DNA from 3 places in the Lentibacillus cibarius genome. Region 3 is predicted to be linked to each of the others. Evidence: riboswitches for the same ligand, from Rfam matches in the RefSeq annotation. Region 3 holds a riboswitch; each other region holds the start of a gene.
The links. A riboswitch is a leader RNA that binds a small molecule or an ion and turns the genes downstream of it on or off. The one in region 3 is predicted to bind thiamine pyrophosphate.
Positions count from the first base shown of each region.

Region 1: linked by a shared signal. The riboswitch ahead of FFL34_RS11555 (3-oxoacyl-ACP reductase) and the one ahead of tenA (thiaminase II) in region 3 are both predicted to bind thiamine pyrophosphate.
Region 2: linked by a shared signal. The riboswitch ahead of thiW (energy coupling factor transporter S component ThiW) and the one ahead of tenA (thiaminase II) in region 3 are both predicted to bind thiamine pyrophosphate.

Region 1 is NZ_VCIA01000001.1:2,343,172-2,351,337, reverse strand. It holds gene FFL34_RS11570 (response regulator transcription factor) at 69-761, shown strand; partial or broken gene FFL34_RS11560 (LLM class flavin-dependent oxidoreductase) at 1,652-2,958, opposite strand; gene FFL34_RS11555 (3-oxoacyl-ACP reductase) at 3,039-3,791, opposite strand; TPP riboswitch at 3,921-4,021, opposite strand; partial or broken gene FFL34_RS11550 (cobyric acid synthase) at 4,179-5,587, opposite strand; gene cobO (cob(I)yrinic acid a,c-diamide adenosyltransferase) at 5,645-6,196, opposite strand; gene FFL34_RS18640 (nicotinate-nucleotide--dimethylbenzimidazole phosphoribosyltransferase) at 6,340-6,462, opposite strand; gene FFL34_RS11535 (cobyrinate a,c-diamide synthase) at 6,464-7,846, opposite strand; gene FFL34_RS11530 (adenosylcobinamide amidohydrolase) at 7,913-8,166, opposite strand, start outside.
Region 2 is NZ_VCIA01000001.1:2,128,522-2,136,687, reverse strand. It holds gene FFL34_RS10330 (acetoacetate--CoA ligase) at 1-690, shown strand, start outside; gene FFL34_RS10325 (DUF5412 family protein) at 830-1,411, opposite strand; gene panF (sodium/pantothenate symporter) at 1,420-2,859, opposite strand; gene FFL34_RS10315 (YhdT family protein) at 2,856-3,140, opposite strand; gene FFL34_RS10310 (DUF4064 domain-containing protein) at 3,358-3,786, opposite strand; TPP riboswitch at 4,002-4,118, shown strand; gene thiW (energy coupling factor transporter S component ThiW) at 4,310-4,801, shown strand; gene thiD (bifunctional hydroxymethylpyrimidine kinase/phosphomethylpyrimidine kinase) at 4,814-5,614, shown strand; gene thiM (hydroxyethylthiazole kinase) at 5,619-6,389, shown strand; gene thiE (thiamine phosphate synthase) at 6,393-6,998, shown strand; gene FFL34_RS18630 (hypothetical protein) at 7,264-7,428, shown strand; gene FFL34_RS10290 (glycine betaine ABC transporter substrate-binding protein) at 7,491-8,166, shown strand, end outside.
Region 3 is NZ_VCIA01000001.1:709,782-717,947, forward strand. It holds gene FFL34_RS03595 (LLM class flavin-dependent oxidoreductase) at 24-1,028, opposite strand; gene trhA (PAQR family membrane homeostasis protein TrhA) at 1,158-1,805, shown strand; gene FFL34_RS03605 (Eco57I restriction-modification methylase domain-containing protein) at 1,904-4,462, opposite strand; gene guaC (GMP reductase) at 4,632-5,615, shown strand; TPP riboswitch at 5,711-5,811, shown strand; gene tenA (thiaminase II) at 5,905-6,591, shown strand; gene FFL34_RS03620 (ZIP family metal transporter) at 7,006-7,821, shown strand; gene FFL34_RS03625 (NUDIX hydrolase) at 7,848-8,166, opposite strand, start outside.

The DNA.
Region 1 (8,166 bases), 1.6 Mb from region 3:
ACCAATTGTGCACAAAGTCATTCTTTCATTATACGATGGAACCATACCTACTATAAAGGGTGTGTAATATGAGTCAAAAAGTACTGATAGTGGACGATGAAGAGTCAATAGTAACTCTATTAAATTACAATGTTGAACGAGCAGGATTTGCGACCGAAGTTGCGTATACGGGAACAAGTGGATTAGAAAAAGCAACCAGTATCCCTTTTGATTTAATAATACTTGATTTAATGCTTCCCGGAATAGAAGGAACGGAAGTATGCAAGCAGTTAAGACAAAGAAAAATTGATACACCAATTCTTATGCTTACAGCTAAAGGTGATGAGCTTGACAAAGTGCTGGGACTGGAATTAGGTGCAGATGATTACTTGACCAAGCCGTTTAGTCCAAAGGAAGTGGTTGCCAGAGTAAAGGCAATCCTGAGAAGAACAACTAAAAAAGAGGTTATCAATGAAACGCCTATACGTATTGCAGACTTAACTGTTTTTCCGGAGCAGTATGAAGCAACGATTAATGGAGAAACTTTACAATTTACAAAGAAGGAATTTGAATTACTTTCATATTTAGCTAAACATAGAGGCAAAGTTTTGTCGAGAGAGCAATTGTTAAATGCTGTATGGGGTTATGACATTGCGGAAGACACGAGGGTTGTCGATGTTCATGTCAGTCACTTAAGGGGTAAGATTGAACCTGATTTAAAACACCCTGTTTATATCAAAACGATCCGTGGGCTTGGATATAAGATGGAGAGGCCCTATTAAGGTGGCTCACATTATAAGTTTTTTAAACCACTCATTATAATTGCCAGGCCTATGGGTGGTTACTTTTTATAGTTTGACAGTAGACAGTACGTCTATCATTTATGTTCCAAAAGAAACCATCAAAAACAGTGTTTCGAATACTGTTATCGTCATCGGTGTCGGCCTTCACAAAAAACGTGTAAAGGAGTGTGAGCCATCGTTTGCCTTTACTTTGACATAGACCCCATCAAACTGCTTCCGGTATACGTTACATAAGCTCCAAGGTTAGAGAGCCCCCCATCTTTCCGAAGAAAGAAAGTCCACTGAATCAATTGATACGGTAGCAGCAGCACTTTTAGCATGCCGCATTGTTGGTCAGTACGGCAATTTCGTTAATATGTGCGAGAACTTTCCCGCCAAAAATCGTATTCGGCAGTACAAGCCTTGTCTGCACTGTTTCGATGCTGCTGATTGGTGTTTTTTTCCATTTTTAATTGCATTAGAGTACTGGTCGAATATAAATTCGCGCCCTCCATCTCCCGTAGGACAAATATTCTTCCTTACGGCAGGTCTCCTGTTTTTGCATTATCAACGGCTCTTTATTTTTTCTCATTCTTTTAAACAGTGATTTACAATTGATTGGGTGTTTTTAAGAAATACAATTATATTGTACAGATGTTTTTGCATCTAGCGGAACTTGGTGCGAAGGCCTAATTGCAGAACTAATCACTAATGTTTTTCCATCTTTTTATTTGTCATTTCTTCACCTTTTTTATTATTACACCCTATCACATAAACATTGTCTGAAACAGTAATTCCAATTATAATTACTCTTTCGAGAAGATTCTCAGGTTTCTATACTAATACCAGCATCCTACCTCTTCAACCAGTACGGCCATTTTATAAATTTATTATGTTAATCCTAAATGTTCACGGAAGGTATGACCTTCATATCTCTTTCTGAAAATGCCTCTTTTTTGCATTTCAGGAACAATTAGTTCAACAAAGTCTTCTAAACTACCGGGTAATGTAGGAGGCATAAGATTAAATCCGTCAGCCACACCAGCTTCAAACCAGACTTCCATCTGATCCACTATTTCGTCGGGTGTACCTATCAGCGTATGGTGACCACCGCCTGCATTAAGATATCCTAATAATTCTCTTACTGTAGGTTGTGTATCATTAATAATTTGTAGTATCGTTTCGTAACGTCCAACTGGACCAGTAAACTCTTCTACTGGTGGTAATTGGGGTACTTCTTTATCAATATCCCAATTAGAACAGTCTTGTTGAATAAAGAAACTCAGCCGTTTTAAAGCTGTTTCAATAGGTAATTGCTCATCTAATGCTGCTTTTTTGGCTAAAGCTTCTTCATGAGTATGACCTACATAAGTTACTAGGCCTGGAAATACTTTAATATGTCTATTGTTGCCTTCGCTTTGTTTAACTTGTTCATCTAATTTTTTACGAAATTTTTTGCTTGCTTTAAGTTCCACGACACTGCATAGACTGCATCGGCATATTTTACGGCTAATGCAATACCTTGTTTAGATGCCCCTGCTTGCATTGATACTGGTTTGCCTTGCGGACTTTTTGGCGTGGTGGATGGGCCATACACTTTAAAATAGGTACCATCGTGATTAAATGGCTGAATATTTGACGGATTTATCAATTTTCTTTCTTCTCGATTATGCAGAAACTCATTACTGTCCCAAGAAAAAAATAACTTTTTCATTAAAGCAGCGAATTCATCTGCCTTCTCATAGCGTTTGTCATGAGAAGGTAGTTCTTCCATACTATGATTCAATGCTTCTAAATCAGTCATTGACGTAACGAGATTCCAGCCAACACGTCCTTTTGTAATATGGTCCAAACTTAATAGCTGTCGTGAAGCTGTGAAAGGATTAGAAAAAGTACTTGAAATTGTTGAAACTAATCCTACATAACTTGTCACTTGAGAAATCGCCGTTAAATTGACTACTGGATCAAACCAAAATGCTGGCATATCACTAGAATCTTTAGCTTGAAATGATTGATTATCAGCAAAGAATACTGCATCAAAGAAACCTTCTTCTGCTAACTGCGCTAAGGACTGATAATAAGAAATGTCTCCAATTCGTTCAACGCTTGAATCAGGCATTAACCAAGCAGCTTGATGGTGTCCGCAACCATACAGCAAAACACCTAAGTGCAGTTGTTTTTCTTTAGTTTTTGTTATTTATTTACACCTCAAAACACATCATTATTAATGTCTTGTATACTCCTTTTTTGAAGGATTATCTATTGTAATTTAAGCTATTAGTTCATTGTCAAACCGCCATCTACTGTGAAATTTTGACCTGTAATACCGCTCGCATTTTCCGAAGATAAATAAGCGACCATATTGGCTACATCTTGAGGTGTGGTCACCTTCTTCAATGGTGATGATTGAGCAATTAAATCAAATACTTCTGGTGTTGTAGCAGCACTGGCGTTAGTCGTTTTTAATAATCCACCTGAAACTACATTCGCTTTTATACCATATAGTCCTAATTCAGAAGCGATATTACGTGTAAAACCTATTAATCCAGCTTTAGCCGTTGTATATTCGTGGTAGGGTACAACGGGATTTTGATATAAATTAGTACCTATACTTATAATACTTCCATTTTGCCGTTCAATAAATTGAGGTATGACGCTTTGAACTACATTAAATGCTGCTTTTAAAGTACCATCGAGTTGTTTTTGATAATCATCCCAAGTGAGTTCTGCGAAGGGTTTCTGTTTGTTTGGATCAAATTCGAAGTCTACTAATGCGTTGTTGACTACAACATCTATTTGATCAAAATATTCCGTTGCTTTTTTTATCAGGTTATCTACTTCTTTACGCTTTGTTACATCAGCCTGAATTGCAATAGCATTCTCTTCACCAATCTCAGAAACGAGTTTCTCAGCAGCATCTTTACTTTTATAATAATTGATAACCACTTGAAACCCTTGGTGTGCCAATGTTTTTACAATAGTGGCGCCTAAACCTCTACTACTACCTGTTACTAATACTGTTCTAGTCATCATAACAACTCCTAAATTTTTATTTTTTTATGAAACTTAAATAAAAAATACGCAACCTCCCCATAGGAAAGTTGCGTAAAACCAAATAACTACATATTAAGAATAAGGCCCAATCGCTCTATTAAGTATGTATTAGAGTTTACACTTTCCTACGCTAGTTTCAACTAGTTCAGGTTCAAAGGGTTTGAGGTAATACTCATCTCAGTTAAATAACACCCCTAGTGCATATATTAAGTTATATTCAATGTTATAGTTTTAAGAAATTTATGTCAAGGAAATATGGCTAGTTCCGCTTTTCAGGTTCCTTTTCTTATCATTCATTCTTATGGAAATCACTCATTAATTGATACACACGTGATAGTTGAACGCGATCGCGAACAACCTTAGCTACAAATCAAAACCTTCCTGCTTTTTTTGAGCATAAGGGGTTCGGTTTAAAAGTGAATCCAATCCTTTTTTACGCCTTATATCATTCAGAACGTTCTCCCGAAATGAGTCATTATGGAAGATGCCATGAAAGTAGGTGCCGATAATGTTCCTGTTTTCAGTTATGGTTCCTTCTGTTCGATCTGATAGCTGGATAAAAGGACTGATCCCAGCTTCAAAATGAGGTTCCCCCATATGTATCTCATACCCCGTAACAGAAATGGTTTTCTCTCCATAACGGACAAGTCCTTCCGACTGAACCGTTGTCCTTTCTTTAGTCATCTTGGTTTGCATCGGAATCAGTCCTAATCCTGCAACCTTCCCATGTGATGACTCCACCTCATATGTATCTATAATGCTCGTGCCTAACATTTGATAACCTCCACAGATTCCAACAATCGTCGTATTCTTTTCTGCTAAAGCACGTATTCGATCAGCTAGACCGGTTCGGTGTAAAAATTGCATATCCGCTAACGTGTTTTTGCTTCCAGGTAAAACAAGTAAATCTGGTTCTGCTAATTCATCGGCCGAATGGACAAAGCGAACGTGACAATCGGTTTCTTCAAAAAAGGGATTCATATCGGTAAAGTTGGTGATCAGCGGATGACGGATAACAGCAATATCAATCACTTTGGATGTATCCTTATGAGAAGAATAGCTGTCTAACACAACTGAATCCTCCGCCTCCATGACAAAGTTATCGATATGTGGAATCACCCCGAGAACGGGGATATTGGTATATTCTTCAAACCACGTTAATCCAGGCTGTAATAACGATACATCTCCTCTAAATTTATTAATGATACCCCGACTACCCGTTTACGATCTTCTGGTTGGAGGAGCTGCAAGGTTCCTACTAAACTGGCAAAAACCCCACCTTTTTCAATGTTTCCGACCAAAATAACTGGTGTTTTTGCGATTTGTGCTACCCGCATATTGACAAGCTCTCTATCATTTAAATTGATTTCAGCGGGACTACCTGCGCCTTCAATCACAATTCGATCATAACTGGCAGACAATCTATGGTAAGATTCTTTTATTAACCGTAACCCTTGTTGGAAAAAATCTTGCCGATATTCGCCTGCCTGCATATTTTTAAATGGCTTGCCATGTACAACAATTTGGGATTGGCAGGCCCCTGTTGGCTTGATTAGTATTGGATTTATATCTGTTGTGGCAATGACACCTGCTGCATCTGCTTGTACACCTTGGGAACGCCCAATCTCTTTTCCATCAGCTGTAACATAAGCATTCAATGCCATATTTTGAGACTTAAATGGAGCTGTGTTAAAACCATCCTGCGTAAATATACGGCAGAAGGCAGTTGCAATAGCACTTTTTCCGGCATCTGAATGGGTACCCTGAATCATTAAAGGAACGGCTTTTTCCATTGACGCTACACCCACTTTAACACTTTCACTTAACCCTTAAAGCTCAATCCCTTTCACTGCTGGGATACCTCTATCATAGTAATGCTTTTCCACATCAACCACGGAAACAAGGTCGGCGATATCTTTAATTTCTTGTTTGGCATTTCTTCCGGTAATAACGAGGTGGACATGTTCTGGTTTATTTTTTATTAAGTCCTTTACTTCCTCTAATGGCAACACATCATCAATCGGAAATTTGTCAATCGCTAACGCATTGTTTAATTCGTCTAGGACAACAAGGTCATATTCTCCACTCATCACTATCTCCTTTGCTTTTGGCCATGCTTTTCTTAATGCTTCTCGATGTTCTTCTGGGGTTTTGGTCCATGTAAATCCAATGCCAAGCTGCTCTATCTCGACACCTAACTTTTCTAAGGTAATTTGCTCCCCATAGGCACGTCTTGGTGATTTGATAAACTGTAAAATCTTTACGTTAAACCCTTGACCAACTGCCCGAGCTGTTAATCCAATAGCTGCTGTCGTCTTTCCTTTACCATCACCAGTATAAACTAATGTTAAGCCCTGTCGTTTTCTTCTTTTCTGTACCATTTGATTCCTCCTATTGTTTATTTAATACTCCCTCAGTAACAAACGTAGCGATTTCCTCTATCATTAAAGTAGCTGATTGAATGTTGATAACCAACTTTAAGTGCGTCTTCTGCTTCTTTCCGGGTCATTGCATCTTCCTGAAATTAAATGGCTAATTCCTCAAGCCTGCCAAGACTTCTAAGCAACTTTGTCAGTGTATTTATATATCGGCTTACTTGCCCCATTTCCTTAATTAACATTGGAACCGAATAATTTTGATTCAACATATTATTTCCCCCTATTCCCGTAATACGCTATACATTTCTTCAGCCAATTTTCCACCATTCTAGGACAAGATCCGAAATGAAAATGCGTAAACCCGGCAACTACATTATTTTTCAAATAACCTTCGTTACGCACACCTCTCAAACCTGTTGTTTGATATGCGTAAGGAACCTTTTCTTCTTTTGGATGAAAAGAACCGTAATGAAATTCATGCCCCTTTGCGACGAGGTCTTCGAGGAGAAAATTATCTAGCTTCCCACGAACTTCTCTGTACCCTAGCGCAGCTAACCTGTCTTGCATTTGAATCCTTCCAGGAATGACACCTGCCATTGAATATGTTTGATTTTTGGTAGTTTTAATTGAATCTGTTAAATACATAAACCCGCCACATTCCGCAAGTGTTGGTAATCCCTGATCAACAGCATCCTTCACGGAACATTTGGTTTCTTTATTCTTTGCAAGTAAACTAGCAAACTCTTCTGGGAATCCGCCACCTAGGTAAAGTCCATCTACATCGTTCGGTATCGTCTCACCTGCTAGTGGGGAGAAATAAATCAATTCCCCGCCATTTGCTTCCAATATTTCTAGATTTTCGGGGTAATAAAAATTGAAAGCCGCATCTTTGGCCACGGCAATTTTAGCTACATTGTCTTTTTTCTTTTCAAACATGGATGGCTGCTGACTACACTTTATTGGTTCGGCTACAGCCATATCTATTAGCACATCAACATCAATCGTCTCTAGCATTAACTCTCCCAATTGGTCAAAAAAGGTATCAAGCTCCCCTCTTTCAATCGAAGGAATGAGGCCAAGGTGCCGCTCTGGGATTTTAATATCAAACTCCCGCTTCAAATAGCCGATTACTGGAATATGGCATTCCTGTTCAACTGCGTTTTTTACTAATTCAAAATGGCCTTTGCTCCCTACTTTATTTGCAATGACACCAACAATATTCGTACTCTCATCAAATAGTTGAAAACCTTTTACAATTGCAGCTGCACTTCGAGCCATACCCGCACAATTGACGACGAGCAAAACCGGACTCTTCGTTAACATACTTATTTCTGCCGTACTTCCCTGATTGGTTTCTGAGTTTTTCCCATCAAAAAATCCCATCACACCTTCAATTACGGAAATTTCCGCTCCTTGACTTCCATTTACGAACACATCCATAACGTGATTGTGTGTTAGCATCCAGCTATCTAAATTACGAGACTTCCGTCCTGTAACAGCTGTGTGATAAGTTGGATCAATATAGTCCGGCCCACATTTAAACCCTTGAACAGTTAGCCCCCGTTTTTTCAAAGCTGACATCAGACCGATTGCTACGGTTGTTTTACCTACACCGCTCTCCGTACCTGCAATGACAATTTTTCGTTTCGTCATTAGTTTACCTCTCCTCTTTTTCGTGGCTCTTTTCTACCAACAACCTTTTGAAAACAGCCGTTTCAATTAACGCCCGGCTTCAACTCTGTGTAACTCCTTTTCCAGCGCTTGCCTTGTTGCCTGATAAACCACGCTTCCAATCCTTTTGCCTACAACGGTTCCGGAACCGGCATATGGTGTTTTTTTCCCTTGTTGGGTAACACCAATGAGGAGAGCGTCCGTCGATGTACCTGTTGCCACCGTATTTGATAGCGGATCCTTAATATCAAGATCTTGCAAGGCTTTCACCTTCGTTTCCGTGGCAGACTTAGATGCATTTA
Region 2 (8,166 bases), 1.4 Mb from region 3:
GTGCCAATTTTGCCGGTCTATGCTGGTGAACTGCAATGTCGCGGCCTGGGAGCTAAAATTGAAAGCTTTGATGATAACGCCAATCCACAAATCGAGGAAGTCGGCGAACTTGTCCTGACCGAACCATTCCCATCCATGCCAATTTACTTCTGGAATGACCCTGACGGCAGTCGCCTGCACGACAGCTATTTCGACGTATTCCCGGGTATTTGGCGACACGGAGATTATTTAAAAATCACTAATCGGCAAACGTGTGTGATCTACGGACGATCAGATGCTACCATCAATCGCGGTGGCATTCGAATCGGCACAAGCGAAATCTATCGTGCCGTTGACCATGTCAGTGAAGTAAGTGACAGTCTGATTGTCGATGTTCCTAAAGATGACGGCGATTCATATACTCCGTTGTTTGTGTTGATGAAAGATGGCGAAGAACTGACTGAAGACGTAAAGAGAACAATCAAAAAGCAAATCCGTACACAATGCTCACCACGACACGTGCCAAGTGGTATTTACCAGGCTCCTGATTTGCCGAAAACCTTGAACGGCAAAAAACTGGAGATACCGATTAAAAAGATACTGATGGGCAAACCAGTTGATGCGGTTGTAAATAAAGGGTCGTTAAGCAATGAAGCGTCGTTGGATTATTTTGTTCAATTTGCAAAAGAACAATCTAAAACAAACGCTTAAGTGAGAAGTTATCATATTGCAGTAGTTAAGTTAAATCATTTAACAAATTGTATCCTTAGTCAGTTTAATACCGAAAAAAGCCGGATAATCTATCCGGACTTTTTTCGGTTTATTTATGTTGCCTTATTACCTCAATAAGCTATTGTTTTTGGTAACATGTTTCATACTCACTTTTCATCAACCAACTTTGACAAGCTAAACCTCTATCATGATAAATCTCATTTTCAACATTCAATTTAATACTTCTATTTGACTTTGGAAACCTAGGTTCTTCATTTTTAATGTGTAAAGTTGCTTCATTTGTCCACTTCATAGAAAAGTTGCTATTTGCCTCACTATAGTAAACAGTTTTCGTTTTATCATCCTCATCGTTATAACTGATTTCTACCCATAAATTCACTCCACCTGCAGCGCCACCATATGGCATATAGTAAGCATTGGCAGTATATTTATCTGTCGGAGAATTCACAGGTCCTTTGTAAAATTCACCTTCATCGTCATTAAATGTAAAAAAATACTTATTATATCCAGCTTGTATAGACACCACAATGATTCCTATCAGACTGGCAATTAAAATTATTTTAGGAAATGGCTTCTTTTTAATAAAAAACAAAAATAATTTAATAACAAAAATAAAAAGCAGTATGATGGTAATAAGCATAATAAATAGACCAAGTAAATTGAAATAAGTAATGGTGATTCCTCCCCCCCTTGTCCCCAATTATACGATTATGCCTCCTCCACGAGCATTTTCTTACGCGTCCCCAGGCTCACGGATACATAAGCAACGAACGCTATCACAACCGGCATGACAACCGAATGTAGTCCAAATGGCTTCGGAAAGAAGGAATCAGATAAAATATATAATCCTATCCCAGCAACCATGGAAGCAAGTGCACCGTATTTATTGCCTTTTTTCCAATATAACCCCATGACAACCGGCCAAATAAATGCCGCCTCCAGACCGCCGAACGCAAATAAATTCAGCCAGATAATGAGATCAGGTGGATTCAAGGCCATAACAAATACAACAATCCCAAGAACCGCAGTGATTCCGATACTTAATCGCTTGACGCGCTGATGGGATGCTTTCGGTTCTACGTAATTTAAATAAACATCCTTCACGATTGCGGAACTAACCAACAACAGCAAGGAATCAACCGTCGACATAATCGCTGCCATCGGGGCCGCAAGTACGATACCTGCCAGCCAGTTCGGCAACACTTCCAGCGCAATGAGCGGCATCACTTTATCGCCCACTTCAATACCAGGTAATATTGGGCGTGTAAATACACCAATCAAATGCATGTTTAACATAATTACACCGACAACAATGGTGCCGATAATCAGCGCACGATGCATGGAGCGGGAGTCTTTATAGGACATCGCCCGAACAGCGATTTGCGGTAAGGCTACAACCCCAACACCGACAAGAATCCAGAACGACGATACATAAGCGGGTGTTAGACTTCCATCCGCACCATATGGGGTAATCAAGTTCGGGTTTTCCGCGGTAAGATCAGTTATGATATTAGAAATACCGCCTCCAGCGATAATAGTGGCAACCAACAGTATAAGGGTCCCGACAAACATAATTGTTCCTTGAATGGCGTCAGTCAATGCTACCGCACGGAAACCGCCGATGGTTACATAAATCAAAACGAATAAAGCAAAAATGAATAAAGCCGTTGTATACGGAATCCCGACCAATGATTCAATCAGCCGAGCACCGCCGATCCACTGTGCTGCCATTGCGGAAAATAAGAAAATAATAATGCTAAATGCCGATAACAAAACAACCCATTTGGAACGATAACGCTCTTTCAAAAAATCAACCATAGTAAGCGCATGATACTTACGCGTTACAATAGCAAATTTTTTACCTAAAACCATCAGCACAAAATACCCGGTCGAAACCTGCGTCATTGCTAAGAGCACCCAGCCGAGCCCCTGTGTATAAGCTGTGCCTGGACCACCAATAAAGCTACTTGCACTGCCATAGGTTGCCGTCATCGTCATTGCCAGGACAAATCCGCCAAGGCTTCTCCCACCGAGAAAATAATCTTGCATGAATGTATTCGACGATTTTATATATTTACCGGCCCACATACCGGCACCAAAAATAACGAGCAACAAGCCGATTAATGGGACTAATGCTTGCCAATTCATCTTTCTTCTCCCTCTTTCTCAAACGAAACTTCCGCAAACCACTTTTTAACCACAACCGTTACCAGCACAGCCATAATAATAAATCCGAGCACACAGCTGTAAAAAAACCATGCAGGTAGTCCGAAAACATATGTATACTCTGATGGGTCCTTGCCCCCAAGTCCATAGGCAAACGCAAACCACCAGACAAAATTAAAGATCACCAGTCCAATCCCAACGAGCGCCTCCCGGTTGGCTACCTTATATCGTGAATCATTATCATGTGCATTAAGTTCTTCCATTCCCATTAATCTCCCTTCCTCCATTTCAAATCTATCACTAATATAACGGTTTATATGTGTTATTGTGAACATTCTAAAAAATTGTTCCGCGCACTTGTATATCCAATAAGACAAACCAAGTAAAAGGAAAAGTCAAGAAATAACTGAATTGGCCACTTAAAAGGGCAACAAGACCTCCTTAAACATTTCGTAAATCTAAGTGGAGGGCACCTGTTACCTATTCCATGGTTATGGTGGACTGTTTTTTCCGTGCAAGGCACATAATACCAGCAATCAGGTAGAATAATCCACTAAATATTCCGGCACCAACAGTAATAATTGCACCGATAACGGCTGTCACAATCAACATAATGCCTGCAACCTTTGAATTTTTATCACCTTTCATGAGAAAGATGGAAACAATCCCAACAACCAGCGCAAGCACAGAGACAATAATTAGAAACCAACCACCGCCCTGAAACAGTTCCAGTATGGTATCAAGATCACCTGTTGCTACTTCAGGCTGCTGCTGTTTGACTTCTTCTTTTGCTTTGTTCCGAATCACTTCATTGTTAAAAATCCAAACCATAAATGCCCCAACCGCGGCAAAAAAGCCATAAATTAATGCGCCTACGATCGTTAATACAATTTCTCCCGTTCTATTCACGCCTTTACCCTCCCCCACGTTCACATTTTATGTTACTCTATATGTTTTGCAAACGATGCTATATTATTCAAATTAGTATACTAGTATGATTGTATCATAAAACTATTGCTGTTTTCCCACAGTTAATATGCTAAATCATAGTTCATTTGAAATTTCCGAAAAGCATATGACAAACGGACTTTTCTCTGATACACTAATAAATAATAAAATAACTTTAGTACTACTAGGGGTGCCCAGCAATTGTGGGCTGAGAGGAAAGGGCGTTTATGCTTTCCGACTCTTACGGACCTGACCTGGTTAATACCAGCGTAGGGAAGTAGTCTGACGGTAAATTGCTATCAGCTATTTCAAGCCAGGTCCAGTCTATGGATCTGGCTTTTTCAAAAGGTAAGAAACTATAAAATTTAGCGATATAGCTTTTACTTGCAAGGTTAGGCCACGTCCGGTTCCGACGCGTTCTTAGCCTGCAACAGCGCTTTCGCCTTTGTTCTTTGGATCCGCCCCGAACGAAAGGAGGATTTGCTTGAACCGTACACGATTATTAACGACGATGGCCGTTTTCGTCGCGATTGGAACACTCGGGGCACAATTACTATGGTTCCCGGCCGGTGTAGCCAAAGCTTACCCGGTGCAACATGCAGTCAATGTCATGGCCGCAGTCACACTTGGTCCTGGTCCGGCAGTCGGCATCGCCTTCATGATCGGTCTACTCCGAAATATGCTTGGGCTTGGTACATTGCTTGCTTTTCCCGGTGGTATGGTCGGTGCATTTTTAGCCGGCTATCTCTATAAAAAAACTAATAAAAAAGCTTTAGCTGCAGTTGGAGAGGCAATTGGTACCGGAATAATCGGTTCACTTTTTGCTGTGCCATTTGCGCGTATTCTGATGGGCAGTTCTGCCGGGGCATTTTTCTTTTTGCCATCGTTTCTAGTTAGTAGTATTTCCGGAGCTTTTATCGGCTGGTTTGTTGTGTCAAAAGTTAAACGTGCAAATTTATTAGCGAACCATATATAAGGAGGCTATATCATGAACTATATTCCTGCGTCATTGACGATTGCCGGCACAGACCCAAGCGGTGGTGCCGGTATTCAGGCAGACTTAAAAACGTTTCAAGAGTTGCAATCATACGCGATGTCCGTCATCACCTCGGTTGTCGCGCAAAATACAACAGGTGTCCAGGATGTACAGCATATGCCTACATCCATGATTAAACAGCAACTGGAATCGGTTATTTCCGATATCCCTTTCCAAGCGTTTAAAACCGGTATGCTTGCCAATATCGATATTATGCAGGCGGTAGCTGAAAAGATTTCCCCACTGGACATTCCATATATTATGGATCCGGTCATGGTTGCAGCAAGTGGTGACCGATTAATTGCTGAAGATGCGCAAATATATTTACGTGAAAATCTTCTTCCGCTGACAACAGTGACAACACCGAACATACCGGAAGCAGAGGTCATCACCGACAGGACGATAGATACGCTCGAGGATATGCAGCAGGCCGCCAAACAGATTGTCCACGAGTACGGCGCAGGTGCTGCTTTAGTTAAAGGTGGTCACATGCAGGGAGAGGCTGTGGATTTTCTATATGATGGAAACACGACTCACACCCTTTCAGCGGAACGCATTAATACAAACAACACACACGGGACCGGATGTACTTATTCTGCGGCCATCGCAGCGTATATGAGCCACGGGTATCCATTGCCGGAAGCCGTACAAAAAGCAAAAGAATATGTGACCGCGGCTATTCGCCATTCATTTCCCATTGGCAATGGAAGTGGTCCAACTAACCATTGGGCACTGCGAAAGGAATTGGTGTAGTAAAATGAATAAAACAATTATTCTAGAAGTGCGTGAAACAACCCCACTGATCCATCATCTGACCAATCAGGTAGTCATGAACTTTTCGGCAAATGGATTGCTATCATTTGGAGCAGCACCAGTGATGGCCAAGGCTGAAGAGGAAGCCGCTGACATGGCTGCTAATGCGGATGGCGTTCTGCTTAATATAGGCACATTAACCGCTAACGAGCTAGATTCCATGGTTCGTGCCGGTAAAGCTGCCAATGAAAAAGGAATTCCAATTGTCATTGACCCGGTCGGTGTTGCGGCAACCCCATTCCGGACAACTGCGGTAAAAAAGATTTTAAGTGACGTACAGCCGACTGTCCTCAAGGGAAATGCAGGTGAGCTTGCACACCTCGTCGAAATTCCGTGGGAGACGAAGGGCGTTGAATCAATTGGGGATGGCAATGCAGACGAGATAGCTTCAAAGGTGGCCGAGATGTATCAATGTACTGCCGTTGTCACCGGGCAAACAGATGTCTTATGCACTAGTGGTGAGATTGAGCATAACACCACAGGTCATCCATTTTTAGGAAAAATAACCGGTGCAGGATGCCTGCTTGGTTCTGTCTTAACAGCTTGCCTGACAACAAACAATAATGTTCAAAAACAGACTTTAGCAGCAGTAAACTTTTATGGACTGGCTGCTGAATATGCCGCCAAACAAACAGATGTCAACGGACCCGGAACATTCTTGCCCCACTTTATCGATGCATTATCCTTTGATCCTAGCAAGCTGGAAAGGAAGTAACATATGAACTTACGAAAATACTTCATCATGGGAAGCCAGAACTGTGACCACGATCCCACGACTATTTTAGAGGAAGCAGCAAAAGCCGGCATTACTGCTTTTCAATTCCGTGAAAAAGGAAAAGGCTCACTGACCGGCAAGGAAAAGCGGGAATTAGGTTTCAAACTCCGTGACATTTGCGCCCGGCACCATGTAATGTTTTTTGTTAATGATGACATTGAACTGGCCGAACCACTGGAAGCTGACGGCATCCATGTCGGTCAGGACGATATGCGACTGGATGAATTACGAGAGAGGTTTCCGGATAAAATCATCGGACTGTCTGTCTCCAATCAGCATGAAGTAGATAGTAGCCCGGTTCATCTCGCTGACTACCTTGGTGCCGGACCGATTTTTTCAACGTCAACCAAAGACGATGTCAAACAAGCAGTCGGTACCGAGTGGATTAAAGTACTGAAGCATCACTATCCTGACATACCAATTGTGGGAATTGGCGGCATTAATGAACAAAATGCAGCATCGGTGATCAATGCTGGTGCGGATGGAGTTTCTGTTATTTCAGCTATTACAAAAGCGGAAAATATAGAAGCAGTCGTCGAAAACCTTTAATATATGTAGTAAGAAACGGCAACTAACAGATGTCAATCCACTGCATCTCGAAGTAAAACTTTTCCTGTTAGCAGCGTGTAAGTACTATTCTGGAAAGCATCAGCCAAGAAATACGATTAAATCGGAGGCAGTGTCATTTAAATAACTACGATCACCCTAAATGCTTTTATTTACTCCTTAAAGGTTCTTTTTTGCATTAGATTTTTCAGAAAGTCTATCTTACAATGAGCAACATGCAAAAAGAAAAAAGGAGTGTATTTAGTACATGCTAAAAAAACGTTATTTATCAGGTTTAGCTTTGACCTTGATGCTTTCCGTGATGTTATTGGCAGCGTGCAGTGAAGGCGAAAGCAGACGGAAGCTACTGGATCTTCAGAAAATAGTGAAGGGAAAAATGTACATACGGAAGAAAACAGCGGCCCCGAACTAGGGAAGAAGGATTTAACGATTCCTTACGTTGCATGGGCGCGAGAAACAGTTGTAAGTTATTTAATGGGAGAAGTACTAGAGGATATTGGATATAATGTTGATGTGAAGCAAGTTGAAACTGGACCAATGTGGGCCAGTGTTGCTGATGGATCAGCTGATTTCACAGCATCTGCATGGTTGCCGGAGAGCCAAAAACAATATTGGGAGAAGTATAAAGATCAAGTTGTGGAAGTAAATCAAACACTTGACAAAGCACCGTTAGCTTTAACAGTACCAACCTATATGGAAGATATTAATTCTGTAGAAGACTTGAAAGGCAATACGGAACTTGGCGAGAAAGTTAATTGGAAGATTACGGGTATAGACTCAGGTGCCGGTATTATGAGCTTAACAGATCAAGCCATTAAGGATTACGGGCTGGATAAGTGGGAACTCCAGCACAGCTCTGAAGCTGCCATGATTACCGAGTTAAAATCCGCGATTGAAAATAAAGAACCTATTGTTGTTACACTTTGGAAGCCGCACTGGACGTTTGGTGTAATGGATTTAAACATGCTGAAAGATCCTAAAGGCACGTATGGTGGCGATGGTGGACATATTAGTATTGTCGCTCATAAAGATTTGAAAGATAATGCTCCGGCGGCCTTCAAGTTCATCAACCAGTATACGGAATCCTATGAGATGATTGAAAAACTCATGCCTCAAGTATTTGCAGAGGACAAAGACCCGGAAAAAGTTG
Region 3 (8,166 bases):
GTTTTCCGTTAGATTGTTTTCGATTAGCTGTTTTCCAGGATTTCGTCTGCAATTAACTGGTATGATCTTTTTCTAGCTTCATAACTATGTGTAATGGTCAGGATCATCCATTCATCTGTGTCATACATGGTCTCTAGGCGAGTAAGTGCCTGCTTTACTTCTTTAGGATTACCAATAATCGTTTGGTTGGCTGTCTCACGGACCATTGCCATGTCCTCATCAGAATAATGGTAGCGTTTTGCTTCTTGAACGGAGGGAACCTTCCCATCTCCTTCCCCTTTCGCCTGTTGAATCCGCCATAACTGATTGCTTAATGCTAGTTCTTCCGCTTTCTCAGTTGTTTCAGCACATATAACCGATATCGCAGCAAGTTTATTCAGTTGCTGATGCGGATATTTTGCACCGAACGTTTCCGAATAGTTCTGCATAATCCGAGGGCCATCCTGTTTACTCATGAATTGCCCGAATGCATACGGAAGTCCCTGTTCTGCAGCAGCTTGAGCACTCTTTTCACTTGTTCCCAACAACCACATTTCCGGTGGTGTTGATGGCACAGGAGATGGTTTGATTTTGGCGTTCATATGCGCTTCAGGAAATCCCCCATGCAAAAACTTACGCAATTCATCAAGCGATTCCGGCATATGGCGGACATTTTCCAAAAAGTTGCCAGACAGTGCCATGGACGCTTCCGCCGATCCGCCTGGAGCCCGACCGATTCCCAAGTCAACACGCCCAGGATACAGTGTTGCCAACAGGTTGTACGTTTCAGCCACACGGAATGGCTTGTAATGCGGCAATAAAACAGCGCCAGCACCAATCCGTATCTGTTTTGTTTCAAACCCAATCATTCCTAGCATCACATCTGGATTCGGACATGCCAAACCGGACATATCATGATGCTCTGCTATCCAATATCGATTATATCCTAATCTATCGGCTGTTTTGGCCAGATCAATTGATGCGTTTAACGCTTCACGTGCCGACTTGTCCGCAGATATGGGTGATTGATCCAATATGCTAAGCTTCATATACATGACCTTCTTTCTAAGAAAATATCGGTGAATTTCCCCTTTTAAAACAACCTTTTTTAGTTGAAAACAATCTAATATACATTTATGGTAATATGTACACTTACAAAATACAAAGGTGCTGATGTTTTGGGTATATCTATTCGTGAACCAATTAATGGGCTGACCCATTTATTTGGAGCTGTCCTGTCGTTCTTTGGATTAATTGCATTAGTTACGAAGGCTTTAGCAACAACTAATTCCGCGCTTGCTGTTGTGGCAGCTGTCATTTTTGGAACTAGCATGATTCTCTTGTACAGCGCCTCGGCTACCTACCACATGGTTGTCGCGCGGGACCATGTTATTGCTTTTCTGCGCCGTATTGACCACTCCATGATTTTTGTTCTGATTGCTGGAACTTATACACCATTATGTTTAATCAGCTTAAGCGGTATATCCGGGTGGATACTTTTTACGGTTATATCCGGCATCGCCTGTGCTGGTGTAACCTTTAAATTGGTATGGTTTCATGCACCGAGGTGGCTATCAACTGCTTTGTATGTAGGGATGGGTTGGGTCGCTATTTTCTACACCCCTAAACTTGCGCCAATTATAGGTAGTAGTGGTATGCTGATGCTCGTTCTTGGTGGGGTTTTTTACACCATTGGCGCCTTCATATACTGGCGAAAACCAGCCTTCCTCTCATTTAAACATATGGGATTTCACGAGATTTTTCATATATTTATTTTGGTCGGCAGTTTGTTTCACTTTATCTGTATATATAGTTACGTGCTTTAAAGTGATGTGAATGGAGTTGAATCAAAACCTTGTGCATAACTACAGGGGTTTGATTCAACTTTCTATACCAAGCAATATGGACTCGAGCACATAACAGTTCATTCCAGGAATTCCGCTACATTCGTATCAATCAGTTGCATTTCCGCATCACTTAAGTCAAACGCACTCGCTGTCATTTGATCAATTTCCTCGTTCAACTGATTTTCTTTTTCAACCAATCTATTCATCACACTTTTTCTATTTTCATAATACGCCAGCCAGCCTGACTTTTCGGTAAGGGACATATACTTCCATTTGCTAAGCTGCTCCAGCCACTCTTCTGCATTCCATTTATAAAACGTTTGGAATGAAGCGGGCAATCGATCTATTTTAAGTTCATGTCGGATCACTTGTTCCATTGTGTGCAAAGCTTTGCCTTTATCATACTTAACTTGCAACATTTGAGCGACTGCTTCCGATATGTGTTTCTGCTCTTGTTCTGAAATATCCGGAACAGGAAACATTTTCAAATCCTTCACCTTAAACTGTGGAAATGTTTTTCGCTGGAATTTATCGAACTTGTTGATAAACCAGAACGTTGTGATTTTTGAATTCAGCACACCCAACAAAAATAGCGGATCTTTTTGGAAATTTATAATATTGTTAGCGTTGCGGTCATTCAAGACTTCCTCTTCCGTGTAGACAGCGTTGATTGCATACGTTGACCTGGAAGGAATTTGCCTTACTAAAATTCTTGACGATGTGAAAATTTCTTCTTTCCGTCTGGCAGCCAGATGGGGGCCATATCGAAGCCAGCTGCCACCCCAGTCGATATAATAACGGCAAACATCGCGCCCCTCAAGGTACATCCAATACGTTTCATCAACTTGATCATCACTGTGATATACCCTATTCTCCTTCATTTCCTTTGTCTGGACCGGATTACCCTTACCAACTTCATAAGCCACCAGGCCCGATTTCACGGTCGCAACAGCGCCTAAATTCAGCCCTGTTTCTTCTATCTTTCTCATCACATTAAAGGCTTGTTTGTTTTTCATGAGCGAAATATTAATGATACTTTGCTCATCTACTAATTGTTCTGGACGTACTTCAGCGACAATCTCGACATTTTCACCAGCGTATTCTCCGAGTTTGACGGTTGTCGGCGCTGTTTTTTGGAAAATAATGAAACACGTATCGACATCTGCCTGTGCAAATATCCGGTCGTATATATTGATAATTTTCAAGTTGCCGGTGTGTTCCAGAAGAAAACGCCGCATTTTCTTAAACGAATCAATCGTCAAACACGTGTTAGGCACAATGAAAGCAAACCAGCCACCTTCTTTGAGCAAATGGTACGAACGTTCAATGAATAATAAATAGGTATTTATTTGGTATTCTACTAAATCATAATGGTTGTTAAAATAAGCTTTTTCGGCCGCTGTAAATCCTTTATTCCTTGCAAACACATACGGCGGATTGCCAATAATGACATCAAATCCACCAGCATCCATTATCCCCGGGAATTCTTTATCCCATTGAAATGCCTTATTCGTAACATCCGGGTTATCAATAATCGAATTCCCTGTTTTCAAGTTATCATCAAGTAACGTCAATTCCTCGCGTTTATTCGCGGTTTTCAGCCACAACGACAATTTTGATATTTCGACGGTTTCTTCATTCAAATCAACACCGAACAAGTTATTGGTCAAAATATAACGGTTAATATCGACTAATTCCGCTTGACCATCCTGCATTTCTTCCAGTTTTTTGTTAATTTTGTCCCTTTCTAAAGTGAGAGTGTCCAATGCCATATGGAGGAACGCACCACTCCCCACCGCCGGGTCCAATATTTTAATAGAACGCAGCTGCTGTTGTAATTGACGGTAAAACGCAATGTGTTTCTCTACGGGCAACAACTTTTTCCTACGTTTATCCGGTTGGGGTTTATGAAATTTTGAAAAGTCCTCTCCCGTTAAATTCGGTAGTGCATCCGCATGAAATTCCCGTTTTCTGTCATTAATCCAGCTGCCTAACGTCTCCTCTAGCAGCAATTTCGTAACACCCGGCGACGTGTAAAATATCCCGTCTTTCTTCCGTTTCCCTTGCTCCGAGTCAAATGTTTCATTAAGGATATCCGATTTTATTTTTTCAATATCATTGATTGATTGTTCAAAAATATGTCCAAGTATGTTCACATTAAGCTCTACGGAATAATCATAATTGGTTATCCTTTCAAACAACGGAAATATATCATCTTGGATAACTAAACCATCCAATATAATATCCTCTTTAAACAAACCACCATTAAAACGATTAATATTCATATCAGGGTTTCCTTTATCAATCGAAAGGAATAACTCTTTTAGCTGATTCCATATCTTGGTGTCACGCTTTTCAAATGAATGCTTGGACATTTGAACAACGTTTCGGAGAACATTTCTCGGCAGTAAATCGGCATCTTCACAGAAGCAAACAAATATAAACCGATCGAGGATTTTCAACGTCTTTTCAAAAATCACTAACTTATCTAATCCGCTGTTCTGATCCCGCAAATGTTTAAACAATTCCTTCCGTACATGCCGGTAATCCTGATAAAAAACTTTAAGCATTTCTTCTTCCTCTAAATGGCTGAGCTGACGCTTTTTATATTTATGATTAAATATGGCGTTATACATCGGTTCACCCGCTTTTATGTCTAAATTCACTTAGTATTATAGCACAGCGATTTGAACAGTTTATCCGATAGACTCATTTTGACATACAAAAAAGAATCATGTATAGTGTTCAATGTACGAACGTTTAAAACATTTCATTGTATAATATTCGTTTTTAGGGGAGATATTTATGGAAAATGTATTTGACTATGAAGATGTGCAGCTGGTTCCAGCAAAATGCATCGTAAACAGCCGATCCGAATGTGACACGTCCATTACCTTGGGCGGACATACGTTTAAACTTCCTGTTGTTCCAGCAAACATGCAAACGATTATCGACGAAAATATAGCCAATAAGCTTGCTGATGGCGGATATTTCTATGTCATGCACCGGTTTGAACCAGAGAAGCGTTGGGGTTTCATTAAAGACATGCATTCACGTGGACTTATCGCATCAATCAGTGTTGGTGTCAAAGATGAAGAGTATTCATTTATCCAACAGTTAGCCCATGAGCAGCTTATACCAGAATACATTACGATTGATATCGCACACGGGCATGCGAATTCAGTAATAAAAATGATTCAGCATATTAAAGAACACTTGCCCGATAGTTTTGTGATTGCGGGAAATGTCGGCACCCCTGAGGCAGTACGAGAATTGGAGCATGCTGGTGCGGATGCCACTAAAGTTGGTATCGGACCCGGAAAAGTCTGTACTACAAAACTAAAAACGGGCTTCGGAACCGGCGGCTGGCAATTAGCAGCATTAAAATGGTGTGCCAAGGCAGCAAGTAAACCAATCATTGCTGATGGAGGTATTCGTACCCATGGGGATATTGCTAAATCGATTAGGTTCGGTGCGTCGATGGTCATGATTGGTTCACTTTTTGCCGGACACGAGGAATCACCAGGGGAAACGATTGAAAAAGACGGAAAGTGGTATAAAGAGTACTTTGGATCAGCTTCTGAATTTCAAAAAGGCGAAAAGAAAAACGTAGAAGGCAAAAAAATGTATGTGGAGCACAAAGGCTCCTTAAATGATACGCTTAAAGAAATGGAGCAAGATTTGCAATCATCTATTTCTTATGCGGGGGGCAGTCAACTTGAAGCTATCCGTCATGTCGATTATGTGGTCGTGAAGAATTCCATTTTTAATGGGGATCAGGTTTATTAATGACCGCATATGCATTAAAATTCCCCATTTTTAATAAACAGTATTTGACAGTTATCTCTTCATATGTTTTCATTGAATTTAACTGAATAATAAAACGAAAACACTAGGGGAGCATTTTTCTGCTGAGAAAGGTAAGACTTGACCCTTTGAACCTGATCTAGTTCATACTAGCGTAGGGAAGTGGATACGAATGTGCGTAAAACTTTGCCATTTGAATCAATCATACGCTTACCGGTCATACATGATTAGGCGTGCTCCCTCTTAGTGAAATAAGAGAGGAGTTTTTATTATGGCACAGAAATTCAGTAATCGTATTTTTAATCGGGTTAAACCTTTATGGCATACTTATCTGGAGCACCCCTTTGTCAAAGGTATAGGGGAAGGAACGCTCGATGTGGAAAAGTTTAAACACTATATGAAACAAGACTACATTTATTTAGTTGAGTATTCGCGCATCTTTGCCATCGGAGCAGCGAAAGCGCATAACTTAAAAACGATGACCACATTTGCAAACCTCCTGCATGGAACCATGAATGTTGAAATGGATTTACACCGGGAATACGCATCGACATTCGGTATTTCAAATGATGAATTGGAAGCAACCGAACCATCCGCAACTGTGACAGCCTATACAAGCTATATGCTGAATAAAGCACAAAGTGGCGGTGTCGAAAATGCAATCGCAGCTGTTCTGGCATGCGCATGGAGTTATAACTTCATCGGGAAAGAGCTTGCCACATGGCCCAATGCCACAGAACATGAGCTTTATGGCAATTGGGTACAAATGTATTCATCTGAGGAATTTTCCAAGCTTGCCAATGACTGTATCGAATTAATCAATGAAATTGCTGAAGGAAAACCAGAACACGAATTAAAAGAATTAGAGGAGATTGTGGTAAAGACAAGTTACTTTGAATATATGTTTTGGGATATGGCTGAAAATAAATCCACTTGGCCTGTCAAATCAACTGTCTAAAAATAAAGGTTCAAGCTAAATTCGTCACGTTCTATGCCAACCGCTAGCACTAATACGTCGGGACTGGACGTGACTTATCATTTATTTTATACTTCTTATCCTATAAAATCAGGAAACTTCTCCCCCAGGTTGTCTGATTGTCAACAATGGGGGACGTTTTTTGTTCGTACCAGCTTTAACTAAGGAACATAAAAAACTTCGGCACGCACATAACCCTATAGCTAGTGCCGAAGTTTTTTGCTAATATATTCCAAAAGTTTACTTTTAACCGTATACAAAAGACAGTATCATTGACAACAATTTGAAATAATTGTATGATGCGCACGTAACTAAAAGTTTCCCGTGGTAAACATTAAAGTTTATGTTAATTGAAGAACCTTAAATCCTGAACAAAGAAGGGGGAAATATCCCATTATGATTGATTATTTCCTAGATCTAAATCCAATTGCACAAGCAACATTTGCAACCCTTTTTACATGGGGCATGACAGCTTTAGGTGCTGCTCTCGTTTTTACAACAAAGGGCTTCAATCAACGTTTTATGGATAGTATGCTGGGCTTTGCCGGTGGAGTGATGATTGCTGCAAGCTTCTGGTCATTGCTTTCACCGGCATTGGAAAAGGCTGAAGGTGGGCCATTGCCAGCGTGGATTCCGGCCGCAATAGGCTTTTTGCTAGGCGGTATCTTCCTTTGGGCAGCAGATAAATTACTCCCTCACCTTCATCCGGGATTAGCCATGGATGAGGCTGAAGGGATCCATCCGGACAGAAAAAGACGGAGTACGCTTCTAGTTTTGGCAATTACCCTGCATAACATTCCGGAAGGGCTTGCTGTTGGTGTAGCTTTCGGTGCAATAGCCGCTGATTTGCCGACAGCTTCACTTGGTGGTGCCATTGCACTGGCTATCGGTATTGGAATCCAGAACTTTCCAGAAGGCCTTGCCGTTTCTATGCCACTTCGGCGTGAAGGAATGTCTCGTGGAAAAAGTTTTATGTACGGGCAGGCATCCGGAGTTGTTGAGCCAATTGCCGGAATTATCGGGGCACTCGCCGTCACCATTATGCAACCATTATTGCCATATGCATTAAGCTTCGCTGCAGGTGCGATGATTTTCGTTGTGGCCGAAGAAGTTATCCCTGGGTCACAGGAAAATGGGAATAAAGACCTTGCCTCAATGAGTATCATGTTCGGTTTTGCCGTTATGATGATTCTCGACGTCGCATTGGGATAGCGGGATACGAGATAGTCTCCCGTTTCTCACTCCCCGAATTGCGTCCTATCATTAGCCTGAATCAGGCGAACAAAATGACTCATGATCAGCGCAGTCAACCCCCAAATAACATTCCCATTGTACTGATAAAAAAGTTCTTCCCTACTACGGGCGTTCCAGTTGTAGTTTTTTCCTCCTTGAATAAGTTCGAAGGGAAAATCCTTTTCAGGCATGGGCTGGTATGCCACTTTGTATCTTGCAGGTTTAGTTTCTAGAAAGAATGACAGCGGTACCGTAAACACTCGCTCCACCTCTGACTGATTCGGAGTGATCTGCTCCGGCTGTTTGATGATACCCGCAAAAGGA